Regions from separate parts of the Microbacterium sp. SWDP-B6 genome, predicted to be linked through region 2. Evidence: predicted binding sites of a transcription regulator. Region 2 holds the regulator's gene; the other holds the start of a gene.
The links. The regulator LexA, encoded in region 2, represses DNA repair genes until DNA is damaged. The targets are predictions, from matches to a motif close to TCGAACANNTGTTCGA.
Positions count from the first base shown of each region.

Region 1: a site for LexA is predicted at 3,134-3,149, ahead of OPU70_RS06625 (HNH endonuclease signature motif containing protein). Genes of this name have one in related genera too.

Region 1 is NZ_JAPFGV010000003.1:132,234-137,856, forward strand. Features, by position in the region: gene OPU70_RS06610 (enoyl-CoA hydratase/isomerase family protein) at 1-445, opposite strand, end outside; gene OPU70_RS06615 (ATP-binding cassette domain-containing protein) at 567-2,486, shown strand; gene OPU70_RS06620 (hypothetical protein) at 2,566-3,015, opposite strand; gene OPU70_RS06625 (HNH endonuclease signature motif containing protein) at 3,160-4,563, shown strand; gene OPU70_RS06630 (glutamate-1-semialdehyde 2,1-aminomutase) at 4,609-5,623, opposite strand, start outside.
Region 2 is NZ_JAPFGV010000002.1:31,132-36,754, forward strand. Features, by position in the region: gene hisB (imidazoleglycerol-phosphate dehydratase HisB) at 1-250, opposite strand, end outside; gene OPU70_RS04680 (histidinol-phosphate transaminase) at 247-1,341, opposite strand; gene OPU70_RS04685 (LysM peptidoglycan-binding domain-containing protein) at 1,433-1,795, opposite strand; gene lexA (transcriptional repressor LexA) at 2,077-2,763, shown strand; gene OPU70_RS04695 (S9 family peptidase) at 2,873-4,732, shown strand; gene smpB (SsrA-binding protein SmpB) at 4,733-5,209, opposite strand; gene ftsX (permease-like cell division protein FtsX) at 5,294-5,623, opposite strand, start outside.

The DNA.
Region 1 (5,623 bases), on a different contig from region 2:
GGGTGAATCCGATGCGCGTCTCGGGCATCGCCAGCCGGGAACGCTCGGTGACGATGCGGATGGCCGCGTGACCCGACAGGCCGACGCCGCCGCCCATCGTGATGCCGTCGGCGATGGAGACGATGGGTTTCGGGTACTCGGCGATCATCGCGTTCAACGCGTACTCGGCGCGGAAGAACTCGGCGGTCTCCTCAGTGCGTCCGGCCACGATCTGCCCATGCAGTGCGCGAACGTCTCCCCCGGCGCACATGCCTCGGTCGCCCGCGCCGTCGATGACGACGATCTGCACATCGGTGTCGTCGCGCCAACGCTCGAGGGCCTCGGTCAGCTGCTGGATCATCCCGGGGTCGAGCGCGTTGATCGCTTCCGGCCGGTTCAGGGTCAGCCTGCCGAGGGCCCCTTCGGTGTGGACGAGGACCCGGGAAGCAGCGCTGGATTCGGTCACGGGTGCCAGGCTACCCGGTCGACGGACCCTTGCATCCGGCCGCGTTCGTAGGGTAAATGCACGATCCTGCGGCTTTTCCGGCAGGATAGACAGAACTGCCCACTGCAACGAGAGGTCGCAGATGCCCGACGGACAGGTGCTCGAGTTCACGCACGTCACGAAGCGCTTCAACGACGTGACGGCGGTGTCCGACTTCTCCGCGCGAGTCGAGCCCGGTGTCGTGACCGCTTTCCTCGGCCCGAACGGCGCCGGCAAGACCACCACCCTGCGCATCCTCCTCGGCCAGGTGCGCGCCACGAGCGGCACCGCCACGATCGGCGGAGTCTCGCATGCAGAGCTGCGTCACCCGCTGCGCACGATCGGTTCCGTCCTGGAGGAGACCGCGTATCGCCCTCGCCGCTCGGCCTCACGCCAGCTGACGATCGCTGCCAAGGCCAACGGCATCCCGCTCTCGCGTGTCGACGAGGTCCTCTCGCTGGTCGGTCTCGAGCACGAGGCTGAAGGTCGCATCGGCAGCTTCTCGCTCGGAATGCGTCAGCGGCTGAGCGTGGCACACGCGCTGCTCGGCGACCCCGGCGCTCTGGTCTTCGACGAGCCGGCCAACGGCCTCGACCCGGAGGGCATCCGCTGGATCCGCCTCCTTCTGCGTCGCCTCGCCGACGAGGGCCGCACGGTTCTCGTCTCCTCGCACGTGCTGAGCGAGATCGAACAGGTCGCAGACCACGTGCTCGTGCTCTCGAAGGGCCAGCTCGTTCTCTCGAGCGGCATCGAGACGCTCGCCGACCCTTCTGCCGGTTCTGTCGTGGTCGACGCGGCGGATCGTGCCGCACTGAAGTCCGCGCTCTCGGCAGCGGGCCTCGAGGTCGAGGTGCTCCGATCGGGTCTCACGGTTCGCGGCAGCAACGCGGGAGCCGTCGGCGCCATCGCGGCATCGGCCGGCATCGCCCTCGCCACCCTGGTGCAGCGCGGCCCCACTCTCGAGGACGTCTTCATCGAGCTCGTCCGCGGCGGCAGGCTCGCGCCGCAGGCCATCACCGCCGCGCCGGTCGATTCCGCAGCGCCGGTCGCGGATGCCGGAGCGCCTGCCGTCGATTTCGCGGCGCCATCCGAGTCGTCGGACGTGGCCGACTCCGACCACGCCGATTCCGAGACCCTTCAGGCGCAGGATGTCGCGGGGTCCGATGTGTCCGAGTTTTATGCAGCTGCGACCGATGCGGATGCGTCGGTTCTCTCCGAATCCGATGCGGACGCGACCGACGCCGCCCGCGCAGAGGCCGACGCGGCGGATGCCGAGGCCGACGACGCGGCTGATGCGGCGGATGCGGCTCGTGACGTCGAGTACGCCGCGGCAGAGCTCCGCTATGCGGCCGATGCCTCGGATGCGAACGACGCGGAAGATGCGGCCGACGTCGCCTCGGAGGCCGCGCATGCGGGCCGCGAGGACGCCCACGGCGATGATGACCCGGCAGGCGGATCGACCGAGCCGCAGACGCCCGCGGACGCCGAAGCGGCGAACGCCCAGCCGTCGTTCGACGACATCCTCTTCGGCACCGCCCCGGCAGACGCGCCGGACGCTCATGCCGCCGACCACACCGACGCCCGCGTCAGCGACGACACCGACGGTCACGTCGCTGACGCGACAGACCAGACTGCGAACGAAGACGGCACCGGCGAGCACTCCGGAGTCGAGTTCTTCGCCGAGGCACACGAGTCCGACGAGTCCGACGAGTCCGACGAATCGTCGGATGACGCGTCGGCTGAAGCGTCTGGCGACGACGACCCTCGTTCGGCTGCCGTCACCTCCATGCTCGCCGCCGCTGCACGCGCGTACTACGAGGACGAGCCCAAGGACTACCCGCTCGGAGAAGTCGACGCATCAGCAGAGGCGGAGACAGAGGCGGATGCCGCTCCCGAGGCGAACGACGGTCGCGAGGGCGAGCACCACGAGGGCGACCACCACGAGCAGCACGAGGGCCAGCACCACGAGCACCACGAGGACGCGCACCACGAGCACCACGAGGGCGAGCACGACCGCTCCTGAGGTCACCCCTCGAGGGCACCGACGCGAACGCCCTCCGCGCCGTGAGGCTGCGGAGGGCGTTCGCTCGTTCTCGGATCGCTCAGGCGGGCCGTGGGCGGATCACCGGACGGCGACTCCCCTTCGACACCGGCGTGGGCGATGTGGCCACGATCTCCTCGACGTCTGCCGGTTCATCCGACACGTCGAGTCGGAGCGCCTGGGTCAGAGCGAGGCCGTGCCTCGTCGTGAGGATCAGTCGTCGGTACTGCTCGTCACCGGAGAGGTCGATGACGACGCTGGGACGTCGGCGGCGGATGAGGACGAAGTCGACGCTGCCCGCAGCCTTCCACGTTCCGGCGGCGAGCACCCCGGGGATGTGCGTTCCCGGATTCGGCACGCCACGCAACCAGGTCCATGCGTCGTCGATCAGCTGGACCTTGGTGATGGTGTCGCGCACGAGCCTCACATTGTCGCGGTGGAAGCTCGCCGCACGTTCGATCGGCGAGAGCACGATCTCGAGTTGCGTCTGGTCCAGCAGCAACGTCACCATGCGTCCAGTCTGCCAGCGGCACCCTTCCAGATGTCTGTGTCTTGTTCACAGGAAGGCAACGATCCGTTGTCGGTTCCCACGATTCCACCTTCTTCCATTCCGATGTTCTGCTCGACCTTCGAACAAATCTACTAGAGTCGGAGCATGCCATCCGCCACCGATTCCGACCTCGAGCAACGCGCTGCGCTGCTCGACTCGTGGGTCGAGAAGCGGCGACAGATCGCACGCCTCGAAGCCGAGGCGTCCGATCTTCTTGCCGAGCGGATGCGCCTGAGCCGGTCTGACTCCGACGAGAACCCGTTCCACCGCGACGCCATCCACAGGTCGATGATCGCGGAGTACTCCGCGGCCGGCCGCCTCACTCAGGGCAGCGTCGAATACGCGTTCACCGATGCCGGCTTCCTCGCCGCCAGCCACCCCGGTGTGCGTTCGGCTTTCAGGGCCGGCCGCATCACGGCGGCGCATGTCCGCGAGATCGTGCGGGCCGCAGGAGTGGTCCGGGAGGCGGTCAACAACGGGCGAGCGGATGCCGATGTGCTGCCGCTGTACGCCACGGTCGCGGTCATCGTGGCCGAGCGGGAGACCCCTGCACGAACACGAGCGCACCTGCGCGAGCTGGCCGCCGTCCTGGCAGGCTCCACGGTCGCCGAGCGCCATGCGCGCTCGAAGTCGGAGCGCACCGTCACCGTACGCCCGGCAGGAGACGGTCTGTGTGTGCTGACAGTCGTGCTCCCCGAACATCTCGCGACGGCGATCCTCGACCGACTCACCCGACTCGCGCACGTCGTCATCGCCGGGCGGAACGACCGTGAGCCGACGCTCGATCCGATGGACGACGGCGAGAATCCGATCTATCCTGACGACATCGCGCAAGACGACCCGTCGCGCGACGATTACGCGATCTTCGGCGACGGGACTTTCACAACCGATCCGACCGGCCCCACGGTCGAACACATCCCGTCCGACACCCGCACGATCGATCAGGTGCGGGCAGATCTGCTGATCGACCTCCTGCTCGCCTCCGATCCGAGCGCGGCAAACGGCTCAGGACTCGACAACATCCAGGGGCGCATCCAAGTCACAGTCGCCGCCACCACGCTCGCGGGGTGCGACGATCGCCCCGCGCAGCTCGACGGACACGGGCCGCTGCACCCCGATATCGCCCGCGATCTCGCGGGCCGCAACGGCGGATGGTCCCGGTTGTTCCTCGATCCGACCGGACTTGTCGTCGAGACCGACACCTACCGGCCGACAGAACCCATGCGGCGGTTCCTCCGTGCGCGAGATCAACACTGCCGATTCCCCGGCTGCAGGATGCCGGCGCATCGGTGCCAGATCGATCACACTTTCGATCATGCGAAGGGCGGGCGGACCGAGATCCACAACCTCGCCCATCTGTGCGCGCGGCACCACTCTCTCAAGCATCCAGACGTCGCTGACGACCATCGTTGGACGGCGCAGCAGCTTCCCGACGGCACGATCGACTGGTTCAGCCCACTCGGCCGCACCTATCGGGACTCACCGTCACGACGAGTCATGTTCGTCTGACGTTCGTCACGCCGTTAGTCCGTCTCAGACCTGGGATCGTGCAGCTTACGCCTGTGCGCGGGCAGCGGCCTCGGCCGCGATCGGGAGCGCCGCTTCGATGCGCTGAAGCTCTTCCTCGCCGTGCGCGGCAGTCAGGAACCAGGCCTCGAACACGCTCGGAGGCAGCGCGACGCCCTGCTCGCGCATCGCGTGGAAGAACGGCGCGTACCGGAACGACTCCTGGGCCTGGGCCTCGGCATAGTCGCGAGGCGCTGAAGCGCGGAACGAAGCGCTGAAGAGGTTTCCCGCGTGCGCGACGGCGTGGGTGACACCTGCGTCCGCGAGAGCGGCGTCCAGGGCGCCAGAGACCCTGGCTGCGGCGGCATCGACGGTCGCATAGACCTCAGGGGTCGCGAGCCTCAGAGTCGCCAGGCCGGCGGCGACCGACAGCGGGTTGCCCGAGAGCGTGCCCGCCTGGTAGACCGGGCCGAGAGGTGCCAGCAGGTCCATGACCTCAGCGCGTCCACCGAGAGCGGCCAGGGGCATTCCTCCGCCGACGACCTTGCCGAACGTGAAGATGTCGGGCAGGTAGTCCTCGCCGGCCGCGGCCTGGAGCCCCCAGAAGCCTGCGGGGTGCACGCGGAAGCCCGTCAACACCTCATCGAGGATCAACAGCGCGCCATGAGCGTGTGCGGTCTCGGCCAGCAGCCGGTTGAACCCTGGCAGCGGCAGAACCACACCCATGTTCGCGGCTGCGGCCTCGACGATCACCGCGGCGATGCGCGGACCGTGCTCGGCGAAGACGGCCTCGAGCGCGCCCGGGTCGTTGTAGTCGATCACGAGGGTCTGCGCGGCGATCGGCGCGGGCACCCCCGCGGAGCCGGGCAGAGCGAGAGTCGCGACGCCGGAACCGGCCGCGGCGAGGAGACCGTCGGAGTGACCGTGGTAGTGGCCGGCGAACTTGACCAGCAGGTCGCGTCCGGTGGCGCCGCGGGCAAGGCGGATCGCGGTCATCGTCGCTTCTGTGCCGGTCGAGACGAGGCGCACTCGCTCGATGGGCCGGGTCTCCCCGAACCGCACA
Region 2 (5,623 bases):
CCTGACCGAGCACGATGGAGATGTCTTCGACGGTGTGGTGGGCGTCGATCTGCGTGTCTCCGGATGCGCGCACGGTGAGGTCGGTGAGAGAGTGCTTCGCGAACGCCGTCAGCATGTGGTCGAAGAACGGCACCGACGTGTCGATGCGGCTCGCACCGGTGCCGTCGAGGTTCAGCTCGAGCTCGACGGTGGACTCCGACGTGCTGCGCACACGCGTGGCGGTGCGGGAGATCTGGGCGGGGGTGCTCATGAAGCCGATCCTATCGAGGCGAGGGCATCGAGGAACGCGGTGGTCTCCGCCTCGGTGCCTGCGGTGACGCGGAGGTGTCCGGGGATCCCGACGTCGCGTATCAGCACTCCCCGGTCGTACAGCTGCTGCCAGATCTTCTGAGGCTCTGCCACGCCCCCGAAGAGGACGAAGTTCGACCACGACTCGTGCGGCGTGTAGCCGAGGGCCTCGAGCGTCGCCGAGATGCGATCCCGCTGCTCGACGATCTCCTCGACCATGCCCAGCATCACGTCGGAGTTGCGCAGTGCGGCCACCGCCGCCGCCTGAGTGAGAGCGCTGAGGTGGTACGGCAGACGCACGAGCCTCAGGGCGTCGATGAAGGCGGGATCGGCGGCGAGGTAGCCCACGCGAGCACCCGCGAACGCGAAGGCCTTGCTCATGGTGCGAGACACGGCGAGCCGAGGGCGTCCTTCGAGCAGGGTCAGGGCGGAGGCCGCCTCGCGCGGCGCGAACTCCTGGTAGGCCTCGTCGACGACCACGATCCCCGTCGATGCCTCGTAGACCGCTTCGACCACGTCTAGACCGAGCGGTGTGCCCGTCGGGTTGTTCGGGGAGCACAGGAGGATGACATCGGGGTCGACATCCCTGACCTGGGCTGCCGCCTCTTCGGGCGTGATCGTATAGTCGGGCTGCCTGGCGCCGGCGACCCACCGCGCCCCGGTCCCCTTCGAGATCAGCGGGTACATCGAGTAGGTCGGGCTGAAGCTGAACGCCGTACGACCCGGCCCCCCGAATGCCTGCAGGATGTGCTGAAGGACCTCATTCGACCCGTTGCCCGCCCAGATCTGATCCGCCTCGAGACCGTGGCCGAGGTACTCGGCGAACCCCTCGCGCAGCGTGGTGAACTCGCGATCCGGGTAGCGGTTGACGTCTCGGAGCGCGACCGCGATGTCATCGAGGATGTCGCTGGCCACGGCGTCCGGAACCGGATGCGTGTTCTCGTTGACGTTCAGTGCGATCGGGAGAGGCGCTTGAGGCGCTCCGTACGGCGTGAGCCCCCGGAGGTCGTCGCGAAGTGGCAGGTCGTCGAGTGATGCAGTCACCCTTCCCATGGTAGGCCGCGTTCGCCCCATGAATGCCCGTCGAGACCGAGTGTGAACGGGAACTCCCCCGCCTCGCTCCACGAATCGGGCGAAGTCGGGCTCACTCCGAATACTGCGCCGGAATCGCCAGCTCCTGACCGATCTGCAGCTCCCCGCCGCGCAGCAGGTTCAGCCGTGTGATGTCGCCGATCACGTCGCGCGGATCGGCCTCGGGCGCGATGCCCTCTGCGATCGACCAGAGAGTGTCGCCCGGCATCACGGTCACGGTCGCGAACGTCGCCGTCGCCGTCTGCTCACCCGAGGCCATCGCGCTGCCGCCGCTGATCGCCGCGAAGGCGATTCCGACGGCGAGGGGCACCGCTGCGACGGCGAGCACGACGCGTCGACCACGCGCCGTCAGCCGGAGCCGCGTCGCCGGACGAGCCGGAAGGACTGCTGCACTGCTGAAGGTGATGGTGCTCATGTCGTGCTCCTCTGCATCTACCGCGTGGGCGGTGAAGTTGGCGTAGCGTTCGCATCCACGCCTCGGCCGGGAGCCGGGGATGCGAAGCTACGTACCGAAGTTATCTTCGAATTCGAACATCTGTCAAGCGTTCTTCGAAACAGAAGTGCGAGAATCGGCCGACACGCTCGAACAGATCTTCCACATCGTCGCGTTTCTCGGATACGGTTTCGATAGGAACACCCCATCACGGGCCTCCGACATTCGAACTGAGACGCCGGATCGCACACCTGAGGAGCACCATGAGCGACAACTCCGCCCCCGAGGCCGACGCCCCGCGCACTCGTCGCCGGAAGAGCCTGAGCCCGAAGCAGATGGCGATCCTCGAGGTCATCCAGACGTCGATCAGTCACTACGGCTACCCGCCGAGCATGCGCGAAATCGGCGACGCCGTCGGACTCAAGTCGCTGTCCAGCGTGACTCATCAGCTGGGTCAGCTCGAGCTCAGCGGATATCTGCGCCGCGATCCGGGAAAGACCCGCGCGATGGAGGTGCTCATCGACCTCCCCGGCGCGAGCGGTGAGAACCCTGCCGATGTGGCGACGCCCGTCGGAGACGCCGCACTGGTTCCCCTCGTCGGGCGCATCGCCGCCGGCGTTCCGATCACCGCCGACCAGCAGGTCGAGGAGATCTTCCCGCTCCCCCGTCAGCTCGTCGGCAAGGGCGACCTGTTCATGCTCAAGGTGTCGGGCGAGTCGATGATCGACGCCGCGATCTGCGATGGCGACTGGGTCGTCGTCCGTTCGCAGAACAGCGCAGAGAACGGTGAGATCGTGGCCGCCATGCTCGACGGCGAGGCCACCGTCAAGGTACTCCGGCGACGAGACGGCCACACGTGGCTGCTGCCTCGGAACTCCGCTTTCGAGCCGATCCTCGGCGACGAGGCCGTCGTGCTCGGCAAGATCGTCGCGGTGCTCCGCTCCGTCTGACCCTCTCCGCACACGAGCCTCCGGAATCGTGCATTCTCGGAGACCTCGTCGCCTGGCCCGAAACCCACCCTGTGTGACGCCGTGAGCCGGTGCGCCATAGGCTCGAACCATGTCGTCGCCGTTCGGTACCTGGCCCTCTCCGTTCACTCCCGACCGGATCGCCGCGTCGTCTCCGAGGATCGACGGCGCCGCCTTCGTCGGCGATGACATCTGGTGGGGCGAGTCGGTGCCTGCCGAGGGCGGTCGCCTGACGGTACGAAGTTCCAGCGGCGCCGAGATCCTCCCCGCGCCCTGGAGTGCACGGTCGCGCGTGCACGAGTACGGCGGAGGGGCGTGGACGGCGGATGCCGAGGGGACACTGTTCTTCGTCGAGGCCAAGGATCAGCGTGTGCATCGGATGCCCCGCGGTGGCGCCCCGATGCCCCTGACTCCCGCGGGGCCGGCACATGGCGGCCTGCGCCTGCAGAACGGGCGACTGTTCGCGGTGCGGGAGGACCTCTCGGTCGACCCGCACCAGCGCGGCATCGTCGAGATCCCGACAGACGGGTCCGCCTCCGACGATCCGACGCTGCTGAAGGTGCTCGTGGAGGGAGAGTCGTTCTACGCGCATCCTGCGCTGTCTCCCGACGGGACTCGCGCCGCGTGGGTCGAATGGTCGGGCGAACGCATGCCGTGGCAGCACGCGTCGCTGGTGCTCTCCGACGGCACCGGCCGGACGGAGCTGCCCACGCGAGCCGCCCTCCAGCCGGAGTGGACGGACGACGGCGAGATCCTGTACTCGGATGACCCCTCCGGTCGCTGGGCGCTGCACCGACAGCGCGTCGACGGCCGCGAAGCGGTCGGTCCCGCAGAGCGGATCGCCGACACGGACGCCGACACGGGGTACGGACTCTGGGTGCTCGGCAATCGCTGGTATCGACCGCTCGCCGACGGTCGCATCGTGGCGGTGCGCACGAACGGACGCGACGAGGTGGACGTCATCGAGCGGGACGGCGGTGCCCACCGCATCCCCGTTGCCGCCGACGGCCATGTCAGCATCGACGATGTCGCAGGCACCCGAGTGCTCCTCTCCGGCAACAGCTCGACGACCGCGCCAGGTGTCTGGTGCGTCGACGTCGACTCCGGCGACATAGAGGTGGTCGCGGGAGCGACGCCGGCCGACCCGACGTGGATGCCCGCAGCATCCGAGATCCTGGTCGATGGCGCTCACGGCCCTGTCCATGCTTTCGTCTACGAGCCCGTGAACCCGTCGGCTTCAGCCGCGGACGACGAGCTCCCGCCCTACCTCGTGCTCGTGCACGGCGGCCCGACCGCCCATGCGACGGGCGCCTCGTCCGCGGCCATCGCGTTCTGGACCAGCCGCGGCATCGGCGTGCTCGACGTCAACTACGGCGGATCGACGGGATACGGGCGCGCCTACCGAGAACGACTCGACGGCGGATGGGGCGTGGTCGATGTCGACGATGTGATCGCCGCGGCGCGCGGCCTCGCCGACGCCGGGCTCGCCGACCCCGATCGCATCGCGATCCGCGGGGGCTCGGCCGGCGGCTGGACGGTGCTCTCGTCGCTGGTGCGGGGCGGCACGTTCGCCGCGGGCATCAGCCGATACGGCGTGGCCGATCTGCGGATGCTGACCGAGCACTCGCACGACTTCGAGGCGCACTACGTCGAGGGCCTGGTGGGACCGCTGCCCGAGGCCGAGGCGCTCTACGTCGATCGTTCTCCCCTGACGCACGCCGATCGGATCGGCGTGCCCGTGCTGCTCATGCAGGGAGCGGAGGACCGTGTCGTGCCGCCGTCGCAGTCCGAAGCGATCCGCGACGCTCTGGCGCAGCGAGGCGTCGAGCATGAGTACGTGCTCTACCCGGGCGAGGGCCACGGCTTCCGTGCGAGCGAGACCATCGTCGACGCACTCGAGAGGGAGCTCGGCTTTCTCGGACGCGTGTTCGGCTTCACGCCCGCGCGCTGATCACTCCCCGACGCGGTTGCGCAGGCGCATGGCGCGGTCGGCCTCGCGGGTGTCCTGACGCTCACGCAGCGTCTGACGCTTGTCGTATTCCTTCTTGCCCTTGGCGAGAGCGATCTCGACCTTGGCCCGACCGTCCGAGAAGTACAGCTTCAGCGGGATCAGCGTGTAGCCGCCGGCGGACACCGCATGCTGCAGCTTCGCGATCTCCTCGCGGTGCAGCAGCAGCTTGCGGACGCGCTTGGCGGAGTGGTTGGTCCAGTGCCCCTGCGAGTACTCCGGAATGTGCACGGAATCGAGGAAGACCTCGTTCCCCTTGACGAACGCATACCCGTCGCTGAGGTTCGCGCGTCCCTGACGCAACGACTTGACCTCGGTGCCGGTGAGCACCATCCCCGCCTCGTACGACTTCTCGATGTTGTAGTCGTGACGTGCGCGACGATTGGTCGCGATGACCTTCTCCCCGCGTTCCCTGGGCATGATTCTCTCCTGATCCGTGTCGCGCAGTGTTCCAGAGCCCGAGGCGGGCGCACGACAGCCTGTCAGTCTATACCGGCGAGCCGCTCAGGTGCGAAGCCAGCGTCGGATCGCGAAGCCCGCCGAGAGTGCGGCCAGCACGACACCGATCCCGATCAGCACGGGGACGACGACGACGGCATCCTGCATCGACACCCACGTCGTGATGAACGGCACGCGTCCTCGAAGGTAGCCGTCGACACCGAAGTGCACCCCGGCGACGACCGCCGCGCTCGCGAGGGCCGAGCCGAGGAACGCGGCGAACACGCCCTCCAGCACGAACGGCGTCTGGATGAAGCGGTTGGATGCACCCACCAGACGCATGATCCCGATCTCCTTGCGCCTGGCGTAGGCGGAGAGTCTGATGGTCGTGCCGAT